3 regions of the Yersinia kristensenii genome follow, and region 1 is predicted to be linked to each of the others. Evidence: predicted binding sites of a transcription regulator. Region 1 holds the regulator's gene; each other region holds the start of a gene.

Region 1 (10,118 bases):
CATTCGCCCTGTAGAGAATTAATGTTTTTTAGACGCAGGCTTAAAATTCTCATGCTGGTCTCTCCTCTGCGGCATCTTTATCTTGCGAGATGTCCTCAACTACCTGATTGAACATTTGGCGCATACGTTGTTGGCGGGGTTCGGCTAAATCTGCTTCTAGTGCTAACCGGCGTTCAAATACATCAGTGACACTCAGCTCATTGAGTGTTTCTTTTTCTTGCCGCTCAATGCTGTTATTGCGCTGTTCTTTACTGCGCCTCAATAACACCACTTCTACCGGAAGCTCTGCGGCTAGTGCCTGAATTCGTTTTTGAATATCAGTGAGATAGTCTTGTGTGGCAACTTCAATATCCAGCCATACCGGTAAGCCTTGATGGTCGGCAAACTCAGCCAACTGTTGCTCTATTTGCGCTAAATCGCCTTTGATTAACTGCATCGGCTGAAATTGTGGGATGAATAGCGGGGTCACTGAGACTAATGCTTGCTGGGCAAACTCCACTAAATAAACACTTTTCTCTTTACTTAACTCATCAAAACTCAAGGCGATTGGCGAGCCGCTATAGCGAATATGCTCGGTTTTAGCAACTTGCTGTGCGCGGTGAATATGGCCCAGAGCAATATAATCTGCCGGGGGAAAAGCTTGGGCTGGGAACGCATCTAATGTGCCGATGTAAATATCACGAACCGAGTCCGAGGTGGTGACCCCCACGGTGGTTAAATGTCCGGTGGCAATAATTGGTAAGGGCAGCCCTAACTCAGCGCGCAGCTCAACGGCTCGCTGATAGAGCGCTTGATAGTGAGCAGCAATTGCTTCTTGTAATGCCAGTTGCTTTTGCCCACCGGATTCTCCGGCCTGACTAGTGACTAAATCGCGTGGGCGCAAAAAGGGAATCGCGCACAGCAAGGCCGCAGGTTGCTCCTGACGGTTTTTCAAAATAATAACTTGTTGGGCTAAATCATTACCAGCACAGGCAATCACCGTGGTATTCAAATAAGAAAGCAAACCCCGAGATTCATTCAGCGTTGATACTGAATCATGATTCCCCCCCAGAACAATTAACTGGCAGTTTGTCGGCTGGAGTTCGACCACGAAGCGGTTATACAACTCACGGGCATAGCTGGGTGGGGAACCGGTATCAAAAATATCACCGGCTATAATCAGCGCATCTACCTGATTTTCTTTGATCTGTTCAATGAGCCAGTGCAGAAAGGCTTGATGTTCAGCCGCACGGCTTTTGGTGAAGAAATGCTGGCCTAAGTGCCAATCAGAGGTATGAATAATGCGCATAAATCTCCCGCTAGGGCAGGTGGTATTCCAAAGATAATGGCGCTGATTATAAACACTGCCCGCCGGATGTCGCGGCTAAAAAAAGAGTGTGAGTGAAATCTCCGAGACGCTTCGCAAACTTGAGTGCTGCATTTTGCAATTATCATGAAATTTATCACTATGCTTATTGCTTGCAAGAGCGCGATGTTTTTCATAAAAATGTCACAAAACTGACGCATAATGGCTCCCGAAATCAAATAGTGACCACTAACTTACTGGCAGGGTTGATGATGGCAAGACGCATACTGGTAGTGGAAGATGAAGCCCCAATCCGTGAGATGGTGTGCTTTGTGTTGGAACAAAATGGCTACCAACCGTTAGAAGCCGAGGATTATGACAGCGCAGTAACCCGTTTATCAGAGCCTTACCCTGATTTAGTGTTGTTGGATTGGATGTTACCGGGGGGCTCGGGGATTCAGTTTATTAAGCATATGAAACGCGAAGCTCTGACCCGGGATATCCCGGTGATGATGCTGACCGCCCGTGGTGAAGAGGAAGACAGAGTTCGCGGTTTAGAGGTGGGTGCTGATGATTATATTACTAAGCCTTTTTCACCCAAAGAACTGGTGGCGCGTATTAAAGCAGTCATGCGCCGGATATCGCCAATGGCAGTGGAAGAAGTGATTGAAATGCAAGGACTGAGTCTTGATCCCTCTTCACATCGGGTGATGTCCAATGAGCAAGCGCTGGATATGGGGCCGACCGAATTTAAATTATTGCATTTCTTTATGACCCATCCAGAGCGAGTTTATAGCCGTGAACAGTTGCTTAATTATGTCTGGGGCACTAACGTTTATGTAGAAGATCGCACCGTTGATGTGCATATTCGTCGGCTACGCAAGGCACTTGAAACTGATGGCCATGACAGAATGGTACAAACTGTCCGGGGAACCGGGTACCGCTTCTCAACGCGCTACTGAGTTTTCAGTGCCGGAGAATTCGTTGTGTTAGAACGTTTATCATGGAAAACGCTGGCTTTAGAGCTGGCTCTTTTTTGTTTGCCTGCATTACTGTTAGGTGCCTTTATCGGGTACCTTCCTTGGTTATTGCTAGTCTCAGTAGTTGCCGCGCTGGTGTGGAATTTTTATAACCAACTCAAATTATCTCACTGGCTGTGGTTGGACCGCAGCATGACTCCGCCGTCAGGGCGTTGGAGCTGGGAACCTTTATTTTATGGCTTATATCAGATGCAACTGCGAAATCGGCGGCGTCGGCGAGAATTGGCCTTACTTATCAAACGGTTCCGCAGTGGCGCAGAATCTTTACCCGATGCTGTGGTGATGACCACCATTGACGGTAACATTTTCTGGTGCAACGGTTTGGCTCAGCAATTGCTGGGGTTCCGCTGGCCGGAGGATAATGGACAGCATATTCTTAACTTATTGCGCTATCCCGAATTCAGCCAGTATTTGCAGCAGCAAGAGTTTTCCCGCCCACTGACCCTGCAACTCAATAATGGCTATTATGTTGAGTTCCGCGTCATGCCTTATTCAGAAGGGCAATTATTGATGGTCGCCCGTGATGTTACCCAGATGCGTCAGTTGGAAGGGGCTCGGCGCAATTTCTTTGCCAATGTCAGCCACGAGCTGCGCACCCCCCTGACGGTGTTACAGGGATATCTGGAAATGATGCACGACCAAGAATTGGCGGGGCCATTACGGGATAAAGCGCTGGGAACGATGCAGGAACAGACCAAGAGAATGGATGGGCTGGTCAAGCAATTATTGACGTTGTCGCGAATTGAAGCGGCTCCTAATGTAGATATGAATGAACAAGTTGATATTCCTCGGATGCTCAAGATATTACAGCATGAGGTGCAAGCGCTGAGTGGTGGGCGTCATGAAATTACTTTCCGGGTTAATGATCAACTGAAAGTATTTGGTAACGAAGACCAACTGCGCAGTGCTGTTTCTAATCTGGTCTATAACGCGGTCAATCACACGCCTGATGGCACTAAAATTGAGGTGTGTTGGCAGAAAACTGCGCAAGGGGCACAGTTTCAGGTCAGTGACAATGGGCCGGGAATTGGCCCTGAGCATGTGCCGCGCCTGACTGAGCGCTTCTACCGGGTGGATAAGGCCCGCTCAAGGCAAACGGGGGGGAGTGGATTGGGGCTGGCAATTGTAAAACATGCTCTGAGCCACCATGACGCGCGTTTGGATGTCATGAGTGAAATCGGCTTGGGGACGAGATTTATTTTTACCTTGCCGAATCGATTGATTGTTCCGACGGTTTTAACCGAGAATGCAGTCAAATCCTAAGACTGCATGGACACTAAGCTGATGAGATGGGGAAAACTGGCGCTGCTGCATGCCCTGCTCGGGTTTAGCTACGGCGTTTTAGCGCAATCTGTAGCGGTTTCACCTGCTACAGAGGTTCAATCGCCAAAGCCACATACTCTGTCCGGTAATCTTTCCAGTGTCGGTTCAGACACCTTAGCGAACTTGATGTCTTTATGGGCTGATGATTTTAATCATCATTACCCCGGCGTTAATTTGCAAATACAGGCGGCAGGTTCTTCTACTGCTCCTGCAGCATTGGCGGCAGGGGCAACTCAACTCGGCCCAATGAGCCGGCCAATGAAAGCAGCCGAAATCACTGCATTCACTCAGCGTTATGGCTATCCACCACTGGCTGTTCCCGTGGCAGTGGATGCTTTAGTGGTTTTTGTCCATCGCGATAATCCACTGAATAAAATCACTTTATCTCAGCTTGATGCTGTTTTTTCGCAAAATCGCCTGTGTGGAGCATCCCATCCGATCCAGCGCTTTGGCGAACTGGGCTTGAAAGGGCCATGGGCGGCTCGCGCTTTGCAACGCTATAGCCGAAACTCAGCTTCAGGTACCTATGGTTTCTTCAAGCAGCGAGTGCTATGTGATGGTGATTTTACAAATAATATCAATGAATTACCTGGTTCTGCTTCCGTGGTGCAAGCTGTCGCCGGTTCATTAAATGGCATGGGTTATGCCAGTATTGGTTTTCGCAACAGTGGTGTTAAACCCTTGTTATTGTCGGCGGATGGCCAGGATTATGTGATGCCGACCGCCGAGAATGTCAAAGATGGCCGCTATCCCTTATCGCGCTACCTGTATATTTATATCAATAAAGCTCCCGGCCAGCCGCTAGAACCGCTGACTGCCGCCTTTCTTGAGCGCGTTTTATCGCCAGAAGGGCAACAGCGCGTGACTCATGACGGCTATTTACCCTTACCGCCAGATGTCCTGAATCAGACGCGAAAAGAGTTAGGTTTCGCCTATTAAGTTGGTTGGGGGAGTTCGAGAGTATCTGCCGTAAATTGTTAATAGTTGGATATAAATGATACAAATCATATGGTGTGTATTTCTCTAAAACTGGCACGATTAACTGGTTTGTGGAGATTGTATGGATGAAGACTCTGCTTTTGTGATCCTGACTTGCCTTTCTCCGCTATAAACGTTCTACTTACCGCCGTTGTTGGCCTATTCCATCTGCAAATAACTCCAAAAACACTGCATACTGACGAAATAGATTGCTTATTAACCGCCGGAGTTTGCGTTTATCAGAGCTTTGTATCGTTTCGATCATGTAGGAAAGACCACAACTCAAGGACTTTTTCTTTTGATCATTTAACTAGGCAACACACATCACTATGAGTCATCGTTTATCATCTAAAGATATTATTGCATTAGGTTTTATGACCTTTGCCTTATTTGTTGGAGCTGGCAACATCATCTTCCCGCCGATGGTTGGTTTACAGTCGGGTGAACATGTGTGGTGGGCAGCAGTGGGCTTTTTGATTACCGCTGTTGGATTACCGGTCATTACCGTCATCGCGCTGGCTCGAGTTGGTGGGGGGATTGATGCTCTGAGTTCTCCCATTGGCCGCAGTGCCGGTCTGGTGCTGGCGACTGTCTGCTATCTGGCCGTTGGCCCTCTGTTTGCTATCCCTCGTACCACAACAGTTTCTTTCGAAGTAGGCATTGCGCCTTTAACGGGTGATGGCCCGCTGCCACTGTTTATTTACAGTGTGGTTTACTTCGCGTTGGTTATCGGGATTTCCTTGTACCCTGGGCGTTTGCTCGATACGGTCGGGCATATCTTGGCCCCAATGAAGATTCTGGCGTTGGCTCTTTTAGGTCTTGCCGCTTTGATTTGGCCCGCAGGCCCGTTGATTCCGGCGACGGATGCTTATCAGAATGCCGCGTTTTCTTCGGGTTTCGTTAATGGTTATCTGACCATGGATACCTTGGGCGCTTTGGTGTTCGGTATCGTCATCGTCAATGCTGCCAAATCTCGTGGGGTGGTTTCTGCAGGATTACTGACGCGCTATACCATTTGGGCGGGTTTGATTGCCGGTATTGGTCTGACGTTGGTCTACCTGAGCTTGTTTAAGCTGGGTTCAAGCAGCGGTGCTTTGGTACCTGATGCCCAAAATGGGGCGGTGGTATTGCATGCCTATGTTCAGCACACCTTTGGTGGTTTGGGCAGCGTGTTCCTGGCTGCATTGATTTTCATCGCTTGTATGGTGACCGCCGTGGGCCTGACCTGCGCCTGTGCTGAATTCTTTGCTCAGTACTTGCCGCTGTCATATCGCACACTGGTGTTTATCCTCGGTATCTTCTCGATGATGGTATCGAATCTGGGGCTGAGCCATTTGATTCAGATCTCAATTCCAGTGTTAACAGCAATTTACCCACCATGCATTGTGTTAGTGCTGATGAGTTTCACTTTGCGTTGGTGGAACCATGCCTCACGTATTGTCGCTCCGGTGATGTTGATAAGCTTACTGTTTGGTATCCTTGATGCGGTAAAAGCCTCGACTTTTGCCTATTTCCTGCCGGAGTGGACTCAGAACCTGCCATTAGCTGAGCAAGGTCTGGCGTGGTTATCACCATCCCTACTGGTATTCGTCGTCATAGGGTTGTACGATCGCCTGTGCTGTCGCCAGGAAGTTGCTGCCAAGCAATAACTGCACAGTTATCGAATATTTTTAGCCACGGCTCATCCCCGTGGCTTTTTGCTGAAAAAAGACGGGATAAAGTTCATGGAATTACCAGTCAAAAATAAGCTGAAACGCGGCCTGACGACACGCCACATCCGCTTTATGGCATTGGGGTCAGCAATAGGTACCGGCTTATTCTATGGTTCGGCTGATGCGATAAGAATGGCGGGGCCGAGTGTATTATTGGCATACCTGATTGGTGGCGTGGTGGCATTTATCATCATGCGCGCCCTGGGCGAGATGTCAGTCAATAACCCGCAGGCCAGTTCTTTCTCACGTTATGCACAAGATTACCTTGGGCCAATGGCGGGCTATATCACCGGCTGGACTTATTGCTTTGAAATTCTGATTGTGGCTATTGCTGATGTGACCGCGTTCGGTATCTATATGGGGGTCTGGTTCCCGGATGTACCGCATTGGATATGGGTGCTGAGTGTTGTCCTCATCATTGGTGCCGTCAATATGATGAGTGTTAAGGTGTTCGGCGAGCTGGAGTTCTGGTTCTCATTCTTCAAAGTTGCCACCATCATCATCATGATTCTGGCCGGTATTGGTATCATTGTTTGGGGTATTGGTAATGGCGGGCAGCCGACCGGTATTCATAACTTATGGACTAACGGCGGCTTCTTCAGCAACGGTTTTGTCGGCATGATCCTATCATTGCAACTGGTGATGTTTGCTTATGGTGGTATTGAAATTATCGGTATTACTGCCGGTGAAGCTGAAGACCCGAAAAAGTCTATTCCGAAAGCCATCAACTCAGTGCCATGGCGTATTCTGATGTTCTACGTCGGCACCTTGTTTGTCATCATGTCTATTTACCCATGGAACCAAGTGGGCACCAACGGCAGTCCGTTTGTCCTGACTTTCCAGCATATGGGGATTACTGTGGCGGCGGGTATTCTGAACTTTGTGGTGATCACCGCCTCATTATCCGCCATTAACAGTGATGTGTTCGGAGTGGGGCGTATGCTTAACGGGATGGCCGAACAGGGCCACGCGCCAAAAGCTTTTGCCGCCATTTCTAAACGCGGGGTGCCGTGGGTCACGGTGTTGGTGATGATGGGCGCTATGCTCACGGCGGTTTATCTCAACTACATTATGCCGGAAAATGTGTTCCTGGTGATCGCCTCGCTTGCGACTTTTGCGACTGTCTGGGTGTGGATTATGATCCTCTTCTCCCAAATCGGTTTCCGCCGCTCGTTGAGCAAAGATCAAGTTAAGGCGCTGGATTTCCCACTGCGTGGCGGCACCTTTACTTCAGTGCTGGCTATCATTTTCTTGTTGTTTATCATTGGGCTGATTGGTTGGTTCCCAGCAACGCGCATTTCATTGTATGTCGGGCTGGTGTGGATTGTCCTGTTGCTGGTGGGGTATTACTTCAAGGTCAACCATCAGAAGAAGAAAGCGGCGTTGCTGAAAACCGCAGAGTAACACGGAATCAATACCGAATATCAAGCCGGGAAATGTCCCGGCTTTTTTTATTTTTTAAACTGATATTTTTCATTTGGCTCTCTCCGCCCCCGCCCTCATCCTCAATATTTATGCTGATAGATGAGGGATACTCATTCACAACATGGCATTGTTTATACCGATTTATTTATACAGGTGAATGTGTCGCGGCGTTAATGTCTGCACCAGATAGCCTTAACAGCAAGCGTTTTGGTTAAAGCAGGAGAGTTTTATGCTTAGTGGTTGGCATTTACCGGTCGCGCCTTTTGTCCGTCAGCGCGGCGATGCATTACATATCACACTGTGGTTACATGGAGAGTGGTTACAGGGGGATAATTTACCGGAACAGGTTTTCTTGCGCTGTGAGCCAGATAATGAAGAATGGCTGCTTAGCATGAAAGGCGAGCTTCGTGATGGTTTCTGGTGTTATCGCGCGAAATTGCCGTTGCATGAGGGCCAGCCCGCGCGGCGTTATTGCTTCAAACTGTTGTGGAATGACGACCAACAGTGGTTCGGCCCATTAGGATTTTCGGTGGTGCCTCCGGCGCAATTGGCTCAGTTTGCTATTGAGCTACCTGATAGCGGCCCGGACTGGGTTGCCGACCAGATTTTTTATCAAATCTTCCCCGACCGGTTTGCCAGCAGCCAGGGTGAGCATGGGGTGCAAAATGGCAGTTATATTCATCATGCCGCCGGTCAGCCGGTCACACGCCGTGACTGGCAACAGCCACTGGATGATGTGAATGCTGCTTCAACATTCTATGGCGGCGATTTAGCCGGTATCAGCCAAAAACTCCCCTATTTGCAACAGTTGGGGGTGACTGCGCTGTATCTCAACCCGATTTTCACCGCGCCCAGTGTGCATAAATACGATACGCAAGATTATTATCAGGTTGATCCTTACTTGGGCGGCGAGAGTGCTTTTCTGCAACTACGCAGCGCCACTCGTGATGCTGGTATCAAATTGGTGCTCGATGGCGTGTTTAACCATACCGGGGATTCCCATCATTGGTTTGATCGCCATCAGCAAGGGGAAAATGGTGCTTGTCATCACCCTGACTCACCTTATCGGGGTTGGTTTAATTTCTTCCCCGATGGGCGGGCACTGGATTGGAAAGGTCATGCCAGCTTGCTAAAACTTAACTTCGCTAATGAAGAGGTGGTCAATCAAATTTATCGCGCTGAAGACAGTGTGGTGCGCCATTGGTTGAAGCCGCCTTACAGTATTGACGGCTGGCGGCTGGATGTGGTGCATATGCTGGGGGAAGACGGCGGTGCAAAAGGGAATTTACATCATCTGGCGGGTATTTATCAGGCGGCGAAAGAGGAAAATCCTCAAGCCTATATTCTGGGCGAACACTTTGGCGATGCACGAAATTGGTTACATGCCGGAGTGGAAGACGCGGCAATGAATTATATGGGATTTGCCTTGCCGGTACGCAGTTTCCTGGCGGGATGTGATGTTGCCTATCATCCCATAAAACTCAGCGCCGAGGATTGTGCCTATTGGATGGATGAATACCGCGCCGGATTGCCTCATGGCCATCAGTTGCGAGCATTTAACCAGTTGGATAGCCATGATACCGCCCGTTTTATCACTTTGTTGAATGGCGACAAAACGCGTATGCAAATGGCGCTGATATGGCTGTTTAGCTGGATTGGCGTACCGTGTTTATTTTATGGTGATGAAATCGGCCTGGATGGCGGCAATGACCCATTCTGCCGTAAACCTTTCCCTTGGGATGAGGCGCAGTGGGATGGTGACCTGCTGAAATTATGTCAGCGCATGGCGGCCTTGCGGCACAAAAGTTTGGCACTGCGGCGCGGCGGCTGTCAGGTTATTCACGCCAACGGTGATTCCCTGGTCTTTATTCGCAGTTATCAGCGCGAGCGGGTGATGGTCGCGATACAACGCAATCACGCCAGTGATATCTTCTTGCCGGTTTCTCCATTACTGAATATTACGCAATGGCAACGTTTGGAAGGGGCGGCCGAGCTGAATATCACTGACGCGGGTATCAATCTGCAATTGTCTGGTGAGAGTATTACATTGTGGTGCGGTCAATCTTAGCTATTAGCCATAGTGAGTGCTAACTAAGATAATGTAAGAGATTAAAAGCGGCTAAGCGCCGCTTTTTCTTTGAGTGAGATATGATGTATATGTCAGGCACAAGTTGTCAGGTAAATCCACCGAAGGGAAAATATAATGAGCACAACTAAAAGACAGGCATTGGTTATCGGGGCCTCTCGGGGCTTGGGTCTGGGGTTGGTTGATGAACTTAACCGACGGGGATGGTCAGTGACGGCGACGACGCGCGGTGTAGCAAAAGACACTGCGGCACACGCGGCCCATTGGTT
Region 2 (10,118 bases), 320 kb from region 1:
AAACACATATTAAACCTTGGTTTTGATATTATTAGTTGGTTCATAAAGGGGGATTTCCTCACCAATAATATACTTTTTCCGCAAAGTGGCAGAAACTTTATCCATGATCATTACAATGACAACCATTATTAAAGTAATAAACATAACAACATCCCAATTCCATAGTCTCATATTCTCAGCATAAACTAAACCTATACCGCCAGCCCCCACAAAACCTAATACTGCGGCCGAACGAGTATTGGATTCAATCTGATAGAGGCTAAGGGCTAAAAAGGTGGGAAAAGACTGAGTAAAAATGCCAAAACGCTGTTTTTGTAATGCATTAGCTCCCAGAGAAGTTAAACCACGATTAGGTGATTTATCTACCGCTTCATGCCCTTCTGCATAGAGTTTACCGAGCAATCCCATATCTTGCATAATAATCGCCAGCACCCCAGCAAGTGGCCCCATCCCGACAGCACGTACAAAAATCAGCCCCCAGATTGCCATATCAATACCACGGAAAATATCCAATAAACGACGCACGACAAATGAAATAAGGCGTAAACCCGGTGTCGACATCACATTTCGTGCAGCCAAAAATGACAGAGGCAAAGCAATCAAGGTTGCAGTGATTGTTCCGGCAAAAACAATTGCTAAAGTAATAAAAATCTGGCCAAAGTAATATCTAAATGGCCAATTAACAAAATCATGCCAGACAAACATCCGCAAAAAATACCGGCTTATTTGCTGGCTACCATTAACAAATGTCTGCCAGGGAATACCAAAGGATTTGAAGAAAAAAAGATAATATAAAAAAATGCCTACGGCAATTATCATGACCCACTTTATATATCGTTTTTGCTGTAAGAAAATCTGCGGATGTTGCTGTTTCACAGTTGCTAGTTGCTCTGTACTCAAGTGGTCTGTCAACATTATGACACGCCCTCGACAACTCGTTTGCGTAATTTACCGGATGTATAATCCAGTAACGAAACTACAATAATAATCAGCAGTAATGTCATACTCACCTGATCATAACGATCTAGTTTTATTGAGGTCATCAACTCCTGACCGATTCCCCCCGCCCCCACCAACCCCAAAATGGTCGATTGGCGAAAATTAATCTCCAGCCGCATAAAGCTATAGGAAAGAAATACGGGTTTGACTTGCGGCCAAAGCGCAAAACGCATTCGTTGTAATTTGCCGGCACCACAAGCAGCAAGGCCGCGAACAGGTTTATCCGATGCTGTTTCCAATGACTCGTAAAACAACTTAGTTAAGCTGCCAATAGTGTGTAATGCCAACGCCAAAAAACCGGGAATAGCCCCAATGCCAAAGGCCATGACGAACATCACCGCCCATGCCAATTCTGGCATTGTGCGTAAAAAGGCAACAAAGGTGCGAATAGATAATCTCAACCACGCTGGACTTTGAGTATTATTCGCCGCTAAAAAAGCAAAAATAATAGCAACCATAACTGACAAAATTGTCGAAGCCACCGCCAGTTGTAGAGTTTCCCAAATTAGCGGTAACTGAATTGGTAGACGATAGCCCCAATAAGCCAAGGAACCTTCCGTATGACCATCTGCAAACAATTTATGCCAATGGAGTACGGGAATAGTTTCAACGAGATAATCAAAAAAATGCGGAATAGAAATAAAGATAGTATGTAAATTAAACTCAGCAATATTTCCCGCACCAAGATAGATAATTGCCAGCATCAATGACCAAATCAACGTTTCACGTTTTTGTTTAGCGCGAACCTTTTGATAGTAATAGTTAAAGTCTGTATTCAAAATTAGCTACCACCTAAAAATGATAGCCCCGGCAAACCAGAGCTATCATATTTTATCCGCAGGACCGACTTAACGGTCACCTTTGGTTAATTCGCGCTTCATATCAATAATAGTTTGATACTCGCTGAGCGATGTTTCACCAATATGCTGTTTGCCACCCATCGCTTTGATGAAACAACCATGATCTTCTTTATCCAGTTTTTTAACCGCAGCCACTAACTGCGCTTTAAACTCAGGGGGTAATGCACCGCGAACTAAAATCGGACCATTAGGAATAAGGGGAGATTCCCAGATAATACGGATCTGTTTCATTAAATCCGGGTGGTCCATACGAATCATGCGGGTAAATGCGCCGCTGGTATATCCAGTATTGTAGTCACCGATCATCGATGCCCAAGTAACTGCACCGTCAAATTGGCCATTAATGACTCCAAGAATATCTTGCTCATGTCCGCCAGAGAATGTCACGCTAGAAAAGAAATTGTTATATTTGTTATCTGGTGTCCCACCTAATTTCTGTTTAAATATTTGATTAGGGATCAAGAAACCAGAGGTTGAATCTGGGTCTGCAAAGCCAAAAGCTTTACCCTTTAAGTCTTCAATTTTCTGGTAAGGACTATCTGCTTTTACAACGACGACAGAGTGATAGCCGCGAGATTGGTCAGTATCATCAATAGCAATACCTACAATATCAACAGCTTTAGGATCTTTGATATAAACAGAGGCAAAAGAGGAAGGAGACATACTTAATACCAGGTCAATCTTTCCACCTAATAAACCTTGAATAACGCCTGAGTAATCAGATGCATTATGCAAATTTGTTTTAACATTTAATTCCTTATCTAAGAACTCCTTAACACATACATTATCGCCAATTTGCTGTGTTGCATTCTGCCCGCCAAGAATACCCAGATTAATTTCTTTTGGTGCATCCACTGCAGTGGCATTAAATACCATAAAACTTGCCACTAATGAGGTAAGACAAAGTACTTTTTTCATTAAAATAACCTATTCTGATAAAGGGATAAGTGGGAGTTAATGCAAAAGCTCAGGTGATTCATCACTATATATATCCTGAATAATGGTGTCATTTAGCATAGAGGGATGACCGTCAAAAATAATTCGTCCATGAGCAATACCAATAACTCTGGTACAATAATCTTTCACTAAATTGACAGAGTGTAAATTAACAACCACCGCAATATCATTTTCACTTATTTTCTGTAATGTATTCATAATACGAGTCGTATTCTTAGGATCCAAAGAAGCGACGGGTTCATCAGCCAATAATATTTTGGGGTTTTGCATCATGGCACGGCAAATAGCAACACGCTGCATTTGTCCACCCGAAAGGTTTTCTGCGCGTTGCAAAGCATGCGGCAGCATATTAAGCCACTGTAATAATTCGATAGCTCTGGCGCGATCCTGATCCGCAAATATCTTAAAAAATGATTTTAGTGTGGAGGTGTAACTGAGACGGCCTAATAAAACGTTAGTCATCACATCAAGACGCGGAACCAAACAGAAATCTTGAAAAATCATGCCACATTGAGCTCGCCATTTACGCATCTGCTTTGTTGTCAGGGCTGCAATATTTTGTGTTTCGCCGTTGTCATGGTAATTAATAATTTCACCAGCACTACTGGGAATAGTGCCATTTAAAACATGTAGTAATGTAGATTTACCGGCACCAGAACGGCCAATTATTGCGACAAATTCACCCGCATGAATCTCAAAATTAATATTATCCAAAACTCGATGTTGTGACTTATACGCCTTAACCAAACCTTTAACAGAAAGTACCTTTTTACGCGATTCTAACACCACAGCTGGATAATCAGCCACAGTGAGCTTACGCAATGCCTGGCCCATGTCATGTTTCTCAGATTGCCTGTAGTCATGTGCTATTAACTAATATTTCTATTGCATATTGATGATGGTTTTATGAGAGAAAGGTGACAAAATTTAGCCACCTTTCTTATATTCTTGATGAGAGAAAATTTTCTTGTTTAATGCTTATTTAGTCAAAAATGATTATTTAAAATCACTATAATAAGCACCTGAAAAGTTGCTAACTTCTTAATTTTCGATAGACAAGCAGCACAACCAGTGAACCAATAACTGCCACCACAAAGCTACCAAGGTTAAATCCATCAACCTTACCCATCCCAAAGAAAGTACTAATATAGCCACCAACCAGCGCCCCTACCACACCGAGGATTATAGTCATAATAAAACCACCGCCATCCTCTCCTGGCATAATCCATTTAGCTAAAATCCCAGCGATAAGACCAAAAATAATCCAAGATAGTATGCCCATAAGTACCTCCATAAAATTAATTTTCACTGATAGCTGACTTGCCTATCTCACTCATTACAAACTCAACATAGCGGCCTTAAACCGCTATCGTCATTATTAAGTTAAGACCCGAATAACAAAATCTGCAAACCAGATTAGTCATGTTCAGTTGAAATTAAATAATGGGTTCTCGAGGTGAAAAAATATGATTAACCCCCTGTTGCTGCAGTTTTTTCAGTAAATCATACCCACCATTCGGTACACTATGGGCAAATTTTCTTTCGCTGGCAAAAATGGGGCTGGCCCAATATATATTAACCGGGTCTTCTTGCTGGAGGGGTAATATTAGGCTATCTGCATTAGCATAAAGCTTTGATGACAAGACATAACCCTCATACCCCTGAGGAGCAACTTTTGACTCCAATGTGTGCCCCTCCCCTAGCCAAGTTATTTTACTCCAAGGTACATGAGCAAAACCTGCCAACGCGCTAGCCATATAGATAGCGTTGTCCTCATTAACAAATTGGCTATCAATCGCTATAGCCATTTCGAAACGCCGGTATTTAGCCGCATCATCATTGAATAATATTTCAACCCATGGCTGAGGACGAATACTGACCCCCAACGTCAGAAAGTAATATATTCCCTCTTTTTCGTGCTGGGAGATAGCCATAGGCGGCCACTTGCCTTGATCGATGGCATAATATTTAACCGATGGGCCAAAGTGTTGTTCATAGCACTGAATATATTCAGCTTGTAATGCAGGCCATGGATTCCCTTCCTCCTGCTGCCAGACCCGCCAAAATTGGCGGGTATTTTGTGCATGGGTATATTGGGTATTAGTGGAAGCTGACCCTAGAGGTAATGTTAGCGGGTTATCTTTAATGCAACTGGCAGAATAACAAACAGAGTGATCAATATATAAACTCCAACCGGGAATAATCGCCAGTAATTGCCCCTGATACCACAATGCTGCGCCGTCATCACTTTCTGACCAGATGATCGAAATAAACTGTGCATCAAGTTCAGCCTCACCAGCCACATTACGGCAAAATTCTGCCGCCAAACACGGAGCCAGTCCTTGTTCAAGGGCGGCATTATCAGCCGATATTGGAGCTGCGACCAAATTTCTCACCCAGCAGGCGCGAACGGGGAAACGTTCTTCAAACGCCTCTTGCGGATAAATATAGAAGTACACTACCCGCTGGTCTTGTTGCACCACGGCTACTAATGTCTGGTTTTCATTACTGACTTCGGCCAGTACCTCAGATTCTTTCATATCGCCTCAACTCTATCGGCAAAGGATTTCAGGCTAAACACGCTGTATTGCATGCCGTAAAATAAGTCTATTAGCGGGGGAAACATAATCTTATGCCAATAATTCTATACTGAATAATATAAAAAGGGACCGTAAAAACTCAGTGATAGTGTAAAACGACTTATCCCTTTAAATCATCGGCAAAAGTCTCAAAAATTATCAGTATCAACATGAATATCTAGACACATGTTTTTATAATTGATTCAATATGTTCCTATAGAAACAGACTCTAACGAAGAAGTATGGCCTAAAGATTAATTGCCAATAGTTGATAGTCTACCGTCTGTTTTCACGCTAAAATACAAACATTATTTCTCGCAGAATTGAAGGCTGATATGGCATATATACCGAAGAACTATGCACGTCTCGAAAGTGGGTATAGGGAGAAAGCATTGAAGATTTTTCCGTGGGTTTGCGGTAAGTGCTCACGAGAATTTGTTTATTCCAACCTGCGAGAACTAACCGTTCACCATATTGACCATGACCATAGTAATAACCCAGAAGATGGCAGCAATTGGGAGATGTTATGTCTTTTTTGTCATGACCATGAACACTCTAAATATACCGAGGCAGACCTTTATGGCTCGACTGTGATTGCCGGGGATGATGCCCAGAATGATCAGGGTATTGCTACCCACAATCCATTCGCCAACTTGAAGTCTTTGATGAAAAAATAAGCCTATTTGGCCGTGATACACAGAGCGGCCAATACTTTATAATGGCAAATCGCACAATAGTTAGAAGCCGAGCAACTGCCGGTATGAGCGATTCTCTTGTTGTTCTACTAATAATCCTAATCCATTAGCTAACTCTCGGCATTCTGCCTTAAGATTATCAAGGGCAGTAAAATCATCAGTCATGATGGCTATCTCAGCAAAATCACCCAACTCCGCCAAGCTATCAACCGTGACGTGAAACTTCCCAATAAAATAGATACTACGTTGTTTTTCTAGTGTAAAAGCGGGTTGATACCCTAATGTTGACAACATGCTCTTCACTTTATCAATATCTTCAATATTGCTCGCTTCACAGCGTTCCGTACCCGGCCCCTTAACTATCCATAAACGAATACCTGATGGATTCATTTCGCGTAAAAGCATACTGATCTGTTTAGCGGCTAAATCACCGCTATTCACTTCCAAATAGATATCTTTTTCATGATTATTGACAGTAAATGGCACTGCTTTATACATTGTTAACTGTTCATGTAATTGGTTGATGTTCGATACTTTGAACTTCAACTCAACTTCATATTTACCCACAAAATGCTCACTCATAAAATACCTTATTAATCAGCGTAGTTCCGGTATCCGATCCTATACCTCATCACGTCATGATCAAAACTCTTATCAAGATATTAAACGGCGAGCCCATCACAATTTTCTGTCTTATCCTCTCAATTAATCATTAGAGTTAATAATGTTTAAAACACAGTGATTCGAAGACTGGATGCTTTTTAAGCGATAATAATGCGAGTGAGTTCACAAAACACACGTTTTATCAGGAAAGCATGCAGCCCCTCATGTTTACTTCATTGCACCAAAATAATGTTCCATATCGGACTGAACGCAAGTGTGAAGCCCGACGCTATAAAAAGTAAATGCCACTACAGGGAGCCGCACGAATGAATCACTCTTATGATAAAAAAACGCAAACTTTACTGACCCAATTACAGCATATCGTAGGTGCGCGCTACTTATTGACTGGTGAGCGACAAACTGAACGCTATCGTTCGGGTTTTAGGTCAGGGGCTGGTTCTGCCCTCGCTGTAGTGTTCCCTTCTACGTTATTACAGCAATGGCAGTTGCTACAAGCCTGTGTTGCAGCCGATACTATCGTTATAATGCAAGCAGCTAATACAGGGCTAACAGAGGGGTCAACCCCTAGTGGTGATGATTACGATCGGCCCATTGTTATATTAAATACATTGCGGCTTAATCAAATTCAGCTACTCAATGATGGCAAACAAGTTATTGGCTTTCCTGGTAGTACATTGAATCAACTGGAAAAACGCTTAAAACCTTATGATAGAGAGCCCCATTCAGTCATTGGTTCTTCTTGTATTGGTGCTTCTGTTATCGGTGGTATTTGCAATAATTCAGGTGGTTCATTGGTTCAAAGAGGCCCTGCCTACACAGAAATGGCGTTATTTGCACAAATTGATGCACAAGGTGAGTTGCAATTAATTAACCACTTAGGAATTCATTTAGGCGATACACCAGAAGAGATTTTACAATGCTTGGAACGGGGTAAATACCCTGTCAGTGATATTGATCAGGGCACTCAACAAGCATCCGATCATGAATATGCAACGCGAGTGAGAGATATTGATTCGTCAACGCCTTCTCGTTTTAATGCCGACCCACGACGACTCTTTGAGGCCTCTGGATGTGCGGGCAAACTAGCTGTATTTGCCGTTCGGTTGGACACATTCCCCAGAGACAAGCAGCAGCAAGTTTTCTATATTGGTACCAATCAAACTCAGGTCTTAACTGATCTACGGCGCGCTATTTTACGTGACTTCAAGTATTTACCTGTTGCTGGCGAATATATGCATCGCGATATTTTTGATATTGCAGAAGTGTATGGCAAAGATACATTTGTCATGATCAACAACATGGGCACCAATAACATGCCACGTTTTTTCACCTTAAAAGGTAAAATTGATGCCCGCCTTAATAAGGTTCCCTTTCTAATAGATCATTTAACTGACCGTATTATGCAAGGTTTCAGCCAGGTACTCCCCAGCCATTTACCTAAACGCCTTAAGAGTTATCGTAGTAAATATGAGCATCATTTGATGCTCAAAATGTCAGGTGAAGGGATAACTGAAGCACAGCAATTTTTAAAAGATTTTTTTACTACGGCGGAAGGTAATTTTATTACCTGTACTGCTGATGAAGGCAAAAAAGCTTTTTTACATCGCTTTGCCGCGGCAGGAGCCGCTGTTCGTTATCACGCAATCCATGCCGATAAAGTAGAAGATATTCTGGCGTTGGATATTGCCTTGCCGCGTAATGAGGAACAATGGTTTGAGACGTTACCGCCCGAAATAGATCAATGTTTGGTCGCCAAACTCTACTATGGTCATTTTTTGTGCCACGTTTTCCATCAGGATTATATCGTGAAGAAAGGGGTCGATACCCACGCCCTAAAACAAAAAATGTTGGCGCTTCTGAATAACAAAGGGGCAGAATACCCAGCCGAACATAATGTCGGGCACCTCTACATAGCCAAACCGGCATTGAAAGCGTTTTATCAGCAGATAGACCCTACCAATAGTTTTAATCCGGGGATTGGTAAAACCTCGAAACTTAAATACTGGCAGACAAAATAACTGTGTTGAGGACGGATATCTGGCAAATTAAAATAACTTAAGCATTATCCGAATTCCTGCAACATATCGTATGAATTCTGCCAGACAAACTATAGTCATAGTCTGACACCCACGAAAGTTGGTATGACTATCACATGTTAGTTTTTTATACGAAATCTGGGAGAACGAATGAAAATAATACTGTGGATTATCGCAATCATTTTTATTGTCGGTTTACTGACCATTACTGGTGTATTTAAACTTATTTTTTAATTATTATCAGTATGTTGAGAGAAATTAGTTAAATGCTATAGGCAGAGTTGCAGGCTGGTTGCAAACTCTGCCTTTCAATAACTATCACTGTATTTATTCAGTCACCTGAGCTAAACGCCCTTGAGCATCTTTTTGTTGACGATAACTTTTTGCAGCTCCAGGAATAGGGGCAGCCTTGCCGGTTTCCATCCAACTGCGCAGGCGGTTTGCATCCGCAAAATGGGTATATTTGCCAAAAGCATCCAAAACAACTAATGCAACAGGGCGATTACCAATAACAGTACGCATTGCCAGACAATGCCCGGCCTGATTAGTAAAACCGGTTTTAGTCAGCTGAATATTCCATTTGTCGTTATAAACCAAATGGTTAGTATTACGGAAAGGCAATGTGTAATTGGGGTCACGGAACGTAGCCATTTTCTCGGTAGTGGTACTTAATTGACCAATCAGTGGGTATTGTTTGGTTGCTATCAATAATTTAGTAAGGTCACGTGCCGTCGACACATTATTAATCGACAAACCTGTTGGTTCGACATAGCGCGTATTCGTCATTCCTAGCGATTTAGCCTTTGCATTCATTGCTTTAATAAAGGCGTTATATCCACCGGGATAATGATGGGCCAAACTGGCTGCTGCACGGTTTTCCGACGACATGAGCGCCAGCAACAACATATCTTTGCGGCTAATTTCACTGTTTACTCTAACCCGAGAAAATACCCCTTTCATTTCTTTGGTTTGATGGATATCAACCGAAATAATCTCATCAAGCGGCAACTTGGCATCTAATACCACCATTGCTGTCATCAGTTTGGTGATTGAAGCAATCGGCACAACTTCATCTGCATTGTTAGCATAAATGACTTTATTTGTTTGCAAATCAACCACCATCGCGCTCCCCGAAGCCAATTCAAGAGGGGCCTTTCCTTTAACTTCATTGCCTCCGCCACTCGCTATCGCGGTAGGGACACCACTAATAGAGGTAGATAAAAGCAAGAAACTTAATAGTGCAGAACGGATTTTCACATGCATGTTAGTCAGCTTAAAAAGGTTGTCTGGAGACATTATGGTTGATCCGGCGCATTATAAATTACAGTAATGCCCTGCGCACCACACATTCTTAAAATGATTGTTACA
Region 3 (10,118 bases), 910 kb from region 1:
CACTGAAAGACGAGGCATTATGGATTATGGGGCCGGTTCCGGCATTGCAGGCTAAGCGCAGCGGGCGCTTCCGCTGGCAATTACTGTTGCAGCACCCTTCACGACAATTCTTGCAACGGCTGATTAAAACCTCTCAGCCACTTATCAATACTTTGCCGCAAGCACGGAAAGTGAAGTGGACATTGGATGTTGACCCAATAGACAGCTAATGGACGAGTGTCACCGTGATGTTAGCGGTAATGCCAATGATTTTGGGAGTGAAATCGCATCATAAAGCAATCGATTACCCCACTTTCTGCGAGTCAGTTCGAAAAAACCTACTTATGTCACACTTTTTATGCAAATTAGGTAACAAATTGCCCCCACGATCTGTATAGAATGACGGAAAGCCTGCATAAGCATTAGTGCTGACTCGGAGTCAGAGCAAGGAGAAAGGCGTTGGAACATAAGAAAGAATTCACGATGGCCACCATGAAGGACGTTGCCGAAATGGCCGGTGTTTCAACTGCGACGGTATCGCGCGCATTGATGAATCCGGAAAAGGTTTCAACAATGACTCGGCAAAAAGTGGAGCAAGCTGTTCTGGCTGTCGGTTATTCTCCCCATGCTTTATCTCGCAATATCAAACGTAACGAATCGCGCACTATTCTGGTTATTGTACCGGATATCAGCGACCCCTTTTTTGCTGACATCATCCAAGGCATTGAACATGCCGCTGCCCAACAAGGCTATCTGATATTAATTGGTGATTGCGCACAACAACCCCAGCAAGAGCGTAGCTTCGTTAACCTGATTATCACCAAGCAGATTGATGGCATGTTGTTGCTAGGCTCCAATCTACCTTTCGATGCCAGCAAGGAAGAACAACGTAATTTACCGCCGATGGTGATGGCAAATGAGTTTGCACCCGAGTTAGAACTGCCCACCGTCCATATTGATAACCTTACCGCGGCCTATGAAGCGGTAGAATATCTGATTAGATTGGGTCACCAGCGCATTGCCTGTGTTGCGGGGCCTGAAAACTTTCCGCTATGCCAATATCGACTACAAGGCTATATCCAGGCGCTACGCCGTAATGGTATCGAGGTCGACAGCAACTATATTATACGCGGTGATTTTAGCTATGAAGCGGGTGTTGATACCTTTATCAAGCTGATGGACCTGCCAGAACCCCCTACCGCAATATTCTGTCACAATGATGTCATGGCGATAGGCGCGATGTGGCAAGCGAAGAAAATGGGCCTGCGCATCCCGCAGGATGTCTCTGTCGTCGGCTTCGACGACTTAAAATTGTCACAGTATTGCGATCCCCCCTTGACCACCGTGGCACAACCACGTTATGAAATTGGTCGGCAAGCCATGTTACTATTACTCGAACAGTTACAAGGGCATCCAGTACAGAGTGGCTCCCGCTTGTTAAATACCGAATTAATTGTCAGGGAAAGTACTGCTGCGCCTAAACGCTAGGCAAATATTCAGGGGTTCAGTAACATGACGGGCTTATTCCATCATCACGACGCAGCGAAACGATAGTGGCACAAAGAGATTATGTAAGCCGAGGGCGCTCAGGAGCGCGGCGCAAAAGCACCAGCCGGAAAAAACGCAGTGCTCCAGCAGTATCCAAAACCGTGATGGCACTGGCCGTCGCGCTATTAGTGGTATTTGTTGGTGGCCTTTATTTCATCACCCACAATAAGCCGGGCGAGCTTCCGTTACTGCCCAGCCATGATCCGCGTACCGGCAATGGCTTGCCGCCGAAACCCGAAGAACGCTGGCGTTATATTAAAGAGCTGGAAAACCGTCAGATTGGCGTCCCAACACCTACAGAGCCCTCTGCTGGTGGCGAAGTCAATTCTAAAACGCAACTGACCAATGAGCAGCGCCAATTGCTTGAGCAGATGCAGGCGGATATGCGGCAGCAGCCAACCCAGCTGTCAGAGGTGCCGTATAATGAAGGGATGCAGGTGCCACGCTCCGCTGTGACCATCAAACCCCCGGTCACCAATATGCAGCAGCCATTAACGCCACCACGTCAGACGGTTGCGCCAGTGCCAGCACCGCAGACACAAGTGCAGCCACCGGTCACGACACCACCGCGCACTCAGCAACTGGTGACTCCAGTCGCGCCAGCAGTGACACCGCCGAAACCGGAAAAAGAGAAAGAAAAAGCGCAACGCTGGATGGTGCAATGTGGTTCATTTAAAGCCGCAGATCAGGCGGAATCTATTCGCGCCCAATTGGCGTTCGAAGGGATAGAAAGCCGCATTACCGCCGGTGGTGGCTGGAATCGCGTGGTACTCGGCCCTTACAGCACTAAGGCTGCGGCAGATAAAGCCTTACAGCGTTTGAAAGGTGCGGGCCAATCAGGATGCATCCCCCTCGCAGTTGGGGGTTGAAAAGCAGTAATCCTCCCCCATTTATAATCTCAATATACCCCGTGTTGTTTTGCTGCAAGGCAATACGGGGACTCATTCAGTCCGCAACGAGGGTCCGCTCGTGACAACAATTGTAAGTGTACGCCGTAATGGTCATGTAGTTATCGGTGGTGATGGCCAGGTCACTCTGGGCAATACCGTAATGAAAGGCAACGCCAAGAAAGTACGCCGCCTTTATCACGATAACGTCATTGCAGGTTTTGCTGGCGGTACTGCCGACGCCTTTACGCTATTTGAGCTATTTGAGCGAAAACTGGAGATGCACCAGGGCCACCTGACTAAAGCGGCGGTTGAATTAGCCAAAGATTGGCGCACTGACCGCATGTTACGCAAACTCGAGGCGCTGTTGGCTGTCGCGGATAAAACCGCATCACTCATCATCACCGGTAATGGCGATGTGGTTCAGCCTGAAGATGACCTGATTGCTATCGGTTCCGGCGGGCCTTATGCCCAGTCTGCCGCGCGCGCACTGCTAGAAAATACTGAATTGGGTGCGCGGGATATCGTGGAAAAATCACTGAGCATTGCGGGGGATATTTGTATCTACACCAACCGCTTCCAAACCATTGAAGAATTAACGTACGAAACGTTATCAACACATAAAGCGTAAGGATAGAGTGACATGTCTGAAATGACTCCCCGCGAGATTGTCAGCGAACTTGATAGCTATATCATCGGCCAAGATAAAGCTAAACGTGCAGTGGCCATTGCCCTGCGTAACCGCTGGCGTCGGATGCAGCTTAACGAAGAGCTGCGCCACGAAGTTACTCCTAAAAATATTCTGATGATCGGCCCGACCGGTGTGGGTAAAACAGAAATTGCCCGCCGCCTGGCAAAATTAGCCAACGCGCCGTTTATCAAAGTAGAAGCCACCAAGTTCACCGAAGTTGGCTATGTTGGTAAAGAAGTGGATTCTATTATCCGCGATCTAACCGATGCAGCAGTGAAAATGGTTCGTCATCAATCCATTGAGAAAATGCGTTATCGGGCGGAAGAATTAGCCGAAGAACGTATTCTGGATGTGCTGATCCCACCGGCCAAGAATAACTGGGGCCAACCGGACGAAACCCAAGAGCCATCCGCGACTCGTCAGGCTTTCCGCAAAAAGCTGCGCGAAGGTCAACTTGACGACAAAGAGATTGAAATCGATCTGGCAGCATCACCGGTCGGTGTTGAAATTATGGCTCCTCCGGGTATGGAAGAGATGACTAACCAGCTGCAATCGATGTTCCAGAACATTGCTGGTCAGAAACAAAAACCGCGTAAAATCAAAATCAAAGAAGCATTTAAACTGCTGATTGAGGAAGAAGGCGCGAAGTTAGTCAATCCGGAAGAGCTGAAACAGCAGGCGATTGATGCGGTTGAGCAACACGGCATCGTGTTCATCGACGAAATCGATAAAATCTGTAAACGTGGCCAGACTTCAGGCCCGGATGTGTCCCGTGAGGGGGTACAGCGTGACTTGCTGCCATTAGTTGAAGGCTGCACTGTATCAACCAAACACGGCATGGTGAAAACAGACCATATCCTGTTTATTGCCTCCGGTGCATTCCAGGTCTCCAGCCCATCCGATCTTATCCCGGAATTGCAAGGTCGCTTGCCAATCCGTGTAGAATTGCAGGCGCTGACCACCGATGATTTTGAGCGCATCTTGACTGAGCCGAGTGCTTCGTTGACTGAACAGTACAAAGCACTGATGGCAACTGAAGGGGTGACGGTTGAGTTTACCCGTGAAGGTATTCGCAAAATCGCGGAAGCGGCATGGCAGGTTAATGAGCGCACCGAGAATATTGGCGCACGTCGCTTGCATACCGTGTTGGAACGTCTGATGGAAGATATCTCTTATGACGCAAGCGAAAGTAATGGTCAGTCCATCACTATTGACGCGGCATATGTGGGTAAACATCTGGATGAACTGGTAGCTGATGAAGATTTGAGTCGTTTTATCCTATAATTCGCTTTATAAGCCTTTGCTGGATAAAATAGTTCGCCAAATTAATATTGAGTGGGAGGCGATGCCTCCCACTCTTATTTTTATTAACTCGCCGATATGGGCGGACCAGACTCCTATAAAATGAAGCAGAAAATGAGCCTATCAACTAATACCAGCCAGACCCAGGCTTGGCTGGAAAGCCTGCGGCCAAGAACACTGCCACTGGCCTTTGCCTCTATCGTTACCGGTTCAGCGTTGGCTGTCTGGCTCGATAGTTTTAAGCCCGCTGTCGCCTTGCTCGCCTTATTAACCGCTGGCCTACTGCAAATTTTGTCCAATCTCGCCAATGATTATGGCGATGCTATCAAGGGCAGTGATACCGAAGAACGTATCGGGCCATTGCGCGGCATGCAAAAAGGGATGATTACGCGTCAGCAAATGAAGGTTGCGCTGATAATCACTGTTAGCCTGACCGTCATTTCGGGTATCGCGCTCATTGCCGTGGCCTGCGAAAAACCCAGCGACATTTTAGGTTTTTTACTGCTGGGGCTGATGGCCATTGTAGCTGCAATTACCTACACTGTGGGTAGCAAACCCTATGGTTATATGGGGTTGGGTGATATTTCAGTGTTGGTTTTCTTCGGCTGGCTGAGTGTCGCCGGGACTTACTATCTTCAAGCCGGGCACTTTGACAGTATCGTTATGCTACCCGCCACCGCCTGTGGTTTACTGGCGACAGCCGTTTTAAATATTAATAATTTGCGTGATATCGAAAATGATAGAGCCAATGGCAAAAACACACTGGCAGTGCGTTTAGGCCCGGTGGTTGCTCGTTATTATCATGCCCTGCTGATCGCGGCAGCTATCTTCTGTCTGGCATTATTCAATATTCTGTATCTGCATAATTGGGCGGGTTGGCTCTTTATTCTGGCGGTTCCCTTGCTGGTCAAGCACGCGCTATTTGTGCTGCGTGAACCCACCGCAGCGGGTATGCGCCCTATGCTCGAGCATATGGTCAAAGCTGCGTTGCTGACCAATATTCTGTTTGCTATCGGCCTGGTGCTCAGTTAACCCCTCCGATTTCTTTCTCCGGGCAACAGTTGATAACCCTGCCCGGAGAAATTTAACAATTGATGATTTTGCCAACAGCGGCCAGAAAGGGATATACTTAACATCCCAGCCGCAACCAGACGTTAATCCTATGAAATATGATACTTCCGAACTCTGTGACATCTATCATGAAGAGGTCAATGTGGTAGAACCCCTGTTCTCCAATTTTGGCGGACGCACTTCATTTGGTGGCAAGATTACTACTGTAAAATGTTTCGAAGATAACGGCTTGTTGTTTGACCTACTGGAAGAAAATGGTCTTGGCCGTGTGTTAGTTGTCGATGGCGGTGGCTCAGTACGCCGTGCATTAATCAACGCCGAACTTGCTGATTTAGCATTAAAAAATGAGTGGGAAGGTATTGTTGTTTATGGTGCCGTGCGCCAGGTAGATGATTTGGCGGAATTGGATATTGGTATCCAGGCGATGGCAGCGATTCCAGTCGGTGCTGCAGATGAAGGGATTGGTGAGAGTGATATCCGCGTTAACTTTGGCGGTGTGACATTCTTCTCCGGTGACCACTTGTACGCCGACAACACCGGGATCATCTTGTCAGAAGAACCTTTGGATATTGAATAATATCTCTCTGGTTTATCGACTATACCCTGAATAATTCGAGTTGCAGGAAGACCGGTATAGAAAGGGCGATATCAATATCGCCCTTGTTGCCTTTCGTACTCGAAGAAGCTGCGTAACTAGCGGCTTTCAGCAATATATTGTTGATGCTTTAAGCCCACTGGCACTCAGACTTCTTCCATCTTTCCCAACAGAGCACGCAGACGATCCTGCCAAACATGCTGTTCTTGTTTCAATTGCTCATTTTCGCGCACTAGCGCTTCACGGCCACCTGCCGCTTCCTGAACTTCTTGGGACAAGGTGTTATTCTTCTCTTTCAGCTCTTCAATTTCCATCTGTAACAAAGTGATGGTATCAATCGCCTGCTGAACTTTAACTTCCAATTTCTCAAATACTTCAAATGACATTCTTCGGTCCCCTTATGAGTCGCAAGGCGTACATCTTTTGGTCGCAGTTATCATTTCTCACTTCAGTTACCGCGTAAACCGCAGTCACTATCGGCAAATGAAACTGCTGTGAATACTTATCGCGCTATATATCCATCGAACAACTATAACAAGCGCTATGTTTTAGGCGTCCCATCACACAGGTGACGCAATATGATAAAAACGATAGTCTTAGGCGATGCCCTTGTAGAGCGATTGTATGTAGCCAGTCTCCCCCTGTCTAGCGCCATACCGGTACAAACCACACTCTGTAGCAATTTCGTGTCAGTAACTATCAGTGAATACCGAAAAACTATCAGTGAATACCGAAAAAACATCAGCAAAAACCGAAAAATCCCTACGACCTATCCTGCTAAGTTATACACAGCTTTAACAACTGGGAAAGAAAGCACTGGTCTGATCACACTTTCAAAGTCCCTTAACATCCGCAAATAACGCGAAATCGCTCATTTTTATGACACACCACACACATTTCGATTTCGCTATTTCTCGTTTGTGCTCGTTAACGATAAATTTACATCACCCCCTCCGTACTCCGGAGGGCAAAAATAAGAAATACCCTATAAATCTCTGTCTCTAGGACATCTACTATGAGCCAAACCGCTAGTTCGACCTTGAAGGGCCAATGTATCGCGGAGTTTCTCGGTACTGCTCTACTTATCTTTTTTGGTGTGGGCTGTGTCGCTGCATTAAAATTGGCAGGGGCCAGTTTTGGGCAGTGGGAAATTAGTATCATTTGGGGCCTGGGTGTTGCCATGGCTATTTATCTCACAGCAGCAATTTCAGGTGCTCACCTTAATCCAGCAGTGACTATCGCCTTATGGCTATTTGCCTGCTTTGATCGCAGTAAAGTTATTCCCTACATTTTGGCACAGATTGCCGGTGCATTTTGTGCTGCGGCCTTAGTGTTCGGCCTCTACTACAATCTGTTCATCGATTTTGAACAAACTCATCAGATAGCACGCGGCAGTGTGGAAAGCCTGAATCTGGCCGGTATTTTCTCTACTTATCCAAATCCACACATTTCTGTTTTCCAGGCTTTCTTGGTTGAAACCGTCATAACCGCTATTTTGATGTGTCTTATCTTGGCGCTGACTGACGACGGTAACGGTATTCCACGCGGCCCACTGGCACCACTGCTGATTGGTATTTTGATTGCCGTTATCGGCGGCTCAATGGGGCCACTGACCGGGTTCGCATTAAACCCAGCGCGTGACTTTGGTCCAAAACTATTCGCTTATTTTGCAGGTTGGGGCGAAATCGCCTTCACTGGTGGGCGTGATATTCCTTACTTCTTAGTCCCTATCTTCGGGCCAATCGTCGGCGCATTGGTGGGTGCATTCGGTTATCGTGCTCTGATTGGTCGCCATTTGCCATGCGATGTGTGTGCCATTGATGATGAAGAAACCACGGTTACGACCACAGAACGCAAAGCGTAAATATTAGATACTGTCACTTAAAAAGTAGGCTAACTATGACAACTGAAAATACTACTCAAAAGAAATACATTGTCGCGCTTGATCAGGGTACCACCAGCTCCAGAGCAGTGGTGCTGGACCACGATGCCAATATCGTGAGTGTTTCTCAGCGTGAATTTACCCAAATCTACCCGAAAGCGGGGTGGGTTGAGCATGACCCAATGGAAATCTGGGCCACACAAAGCTCCACCTTGGTTGAAGTACTCGCCAAAGCCGGCATCAGTTCTGACGAAATCGCCGGTATCGGTATTACCAACCAACGTGAAACCACCATTGTTTGGGACAAGGCCACTGGCAAACCGGTGTATAACGCCATTGTTTGGCAATGCCGCCGTACCGCTGAAATCTGCGAGAAACTGAAAAAAGAGGGGCTGGAAGAGTACATTCGCCACAATACCGGGCTGGTGGTTGACCCTTACTTCTCCGGCACCAAAGTGAAGTGGATCCTGGATAACGTAGAAGGCGCTCGTGACCGTGCTGAGCGCGGCGAGTTGCTGTTTGGTACCGTAGACACCTGGCTGGTGTGGAACATGACACAAGGCCGTGTACACGTCACGGATTACACCAACGCATCACGTACCATGATGTTTAATATTCGCACCAAAGAGTGGGACGAACGCATGTTGAAAGCGCTGAATATCCCGCGCGCCATGCTGCCAGAAGTTCGCCCATCCTCAGAAATTTACGGCCAGACCAACATTGGGGGCAAAGGCGGGACGCGTATCCCTATTGCCGGTATCGCCGGTGACCAACAAGCCGCGCTGTTCGGCCAGCTTTGTGTCCAACCGGGCATGGCCAAAAATACTTACGGAACAGGCTGCTTCCTGCTGATGAACACCGGCACAGAAGCGGTTCAATCCAACCATGGCTTACTGACCACCATTGCCTGCGGCCCACGCGGCGAAGTCAACTATGCGCTGGAAGGCGCGGTATTTATTGGCGGCGCATCCATCCAATGGCTGCGTGACGAGCTGAAACTGATCAGCGATGCCACCGACTCCGAGTATTTCGCCACCAAAGTAAAAGACAGCAACGGCGTGTATGTGGTGCCTGCTTTCACTGGGTTAGGAGCTCCTTATTGGGACCCGTATGCCCGTGGTGCGATTTTCGGTCTGACCCGTGGTGTCAACAGTAACCATATTATCCGTGCAACTCTCGAATCCATTGCTTATCAAACTCGTGATGTACTGGATGCTATGCAAGCGGATTCCGGTGCGCGCCTGAAGTCACTGCGTGTTGATGGCGGGGCGGTCGCAAACAACTTCCTGATGCAATTCCAAGCCGACATTCTGGGCACGCGTGTTGAGCGTCCGGCAGTGCGTGAAAGCACGGCGCTGGGTGCCGCATTCCTCGCAGGTCTGGCGACGGGCTTCTGGAATGATTTGGATGAAGTGAAAAGTAAAGCAACTATCGAGCGCGAATTCCGTCCAGGGATCGAAACCACCGAGCGTGACTTCCGCTATAAAGGCTGGAAGAAAGCGGTGGCCCGTGCTCAAGCTTGGGAAGATCACGAAGAATAACGGCCCGCCGGTAAAATCGAGTCTGTTTTAAGCTATCTATAACGCGCCATCATCCCCCGACGGCGCGTTTTTTATTGTGAAAAATCTCATCACACCCAAAGACACCCTACGGCTTCACGCCACAAAGATGATAGAATTCCCGCTTACATTCTTCTTCTATTACCCTAAATAGTTCGAGTTGCAGGAAAGCGGCAAACGAGAGAAGCGCCAGGAGCTTACATTAAGTAAGTCATTGGGGTGACAAATCTGTCGGGAGCAGTTGTGAACACTGCTTGCAGCGGCCTCGGAAAGACGAGGCCCAAGGATGGGCCGAATCATGAGCCCAACACATATGCAGCTTGAAGTATGACGGGGATACAGGTCTAACCATGAAACGTGAATTAGCCATCGAGTTTTCTCGTGTCACTGAAGCTGCTGCGCTGGCAGGCTATAAGTGGCTGGGTCGGGGCGATAAAAATGCTGCCGACGGCGCTGCTGTTCGGGCCATGCGTATTATGCTCAATCAGGTCAATATTGATGGGCAAATTGTTATCGGCGAAGGTGAAATCGATGAAGCCCCGATGTTGTTTATTGGTGAGCACGTCGGTACTGGCCAAGGCGATGCAGTTGATATCGCCGTTGA

What was found. The regulator PhoB, encoded in region 1, activates phosphate uptake and scavenging genes when phosphate is short. The targets are predictions, from matches to a motif close to CTGTCATAAAACTGNCNNAT.
Positions count from the first base shown of each region.
Region 2: a site for PhoB is predicted at 3,710-3,729, ahead of phnC (phosphonate ABC transporter ATP-binding protein). Genes of this name have one in related genera too.
Region 3: a site for PhoB is predicted at 6,940-6,959, ahead of DX162_RS07425 (MIP/aquaporin family protein). Genes of this name have one in related genera too.

Region 1 covers NZ_UHIY01000001.1:2,505,916-2,516,033, forward strand. The annotation lists gene DX162_RS11385 (AAA family ATPase) at 1-53, opposite strand, end outside; gene sbcD (exonuclease subunit SbcD) at 50-1,288, opposite strand; gene phoB (phosphate response regulator transcription factor PhoB) at 1,558-2,247, shown strand; gene phoR (phosphate regulon sensor histidine kinase PhoR) at 2,272-3,588, shown strand; gene DX162_RS11405 (PstS family phosphate ABC transporter substrate-binding protein) at 3,610-4,587, shown strand; gene brnQ (branched-chain amino acid transport system II carrier protein) at 4,956-6,275, shown strand; gene proY (proline-specific permease ProY) at 6,351-7,742, shown strand; gene malZ (maltodextrin glucosidase) at 7,993-9,831, shown strand; gene DX162_RS11425 (SDR family oxidoreductase) at 9,967-10,118, shown strand, end outside.
Region 2 covers NZ_UHIY01000001.1:2,822,099-2,832,216, reverse strand. The annotation lists gene phnE (phosphonate ABC transporter, permease protein PhnE) at 10-915, opposite strand; gene phnE (phosphonate ABC transporter, permease protein PhnE) at 915-1,778, opposite strand; gene phnD (phosphonate ABC transporter substrate-binding protein) at 1,848-2,777, opposite strand; gene phnC (phosphonate ABC transporter ATP-binding protein) at 2,814-3,650, opposite strand; gene DX162_RS12900 (GlsB/YeaQ/YmgE family stress response membrane protein) at 3,850-4,098, opposite strand; gene DX162_RS12895 (suppressor of fused domain protein) at 4,253-5,356, opposite strand; gene yajD (HNH nuclease YajD) at 5,731-6,072, shown strand; gene cyaB (class IV adenylate cyclase) at 6,133-6,672, opposite strand; gene dld (D-lactate dehydrogenase) at 7,020-8,732, shown strand; gene DX162_RS23030 (small membrane protein YohP) at 8,901-8,984, shown strand; gene pbpG (D-alanyl-D-alanine endopeptidase) at 9,078-10,013, opposite strand.
Region 3 covers NZ_UHIY01000001.1:1,595,135-1,605,252, reverse strand. The annotation lists gene priA (primosomal protein N') at 1-209, shown strand, start outside; gene cytR (DNA-binding transcriptional regulator CytR) at 439-1,467, shown strand; gene ftsN (cell division protein FtsN) at 1,533-2,396, shown strand; gene hslV (ATP-dependent protease subunit HslV) at 2,497-3,045, shown strand; gene hslU (HslU--HslV peptidase ATPase subunit) at 3,058-4,389, shown strand; gene DX162_RS07445 (1,4-dihydroxy-2-naphthoate polyprenyltransferase) at 4,522-5,439, shown strand; gene rraA (ribonuclease E activity regulator RraA) at 5,570-6,055, shown strand; gene zapB (septal ring assembly protein ZapB) at 6,220-6,459, opposite strand; gene DX162_RS07425 (MIP/aquaporin family protein) at 7,089-7,937, shown strand; gene glpK (glycerol kinase GlpK) at 7,973-9,496, shown strand; gene glpX (class II fructose-bisphosphatase) at 9,865-10,118, shown strand, end outside.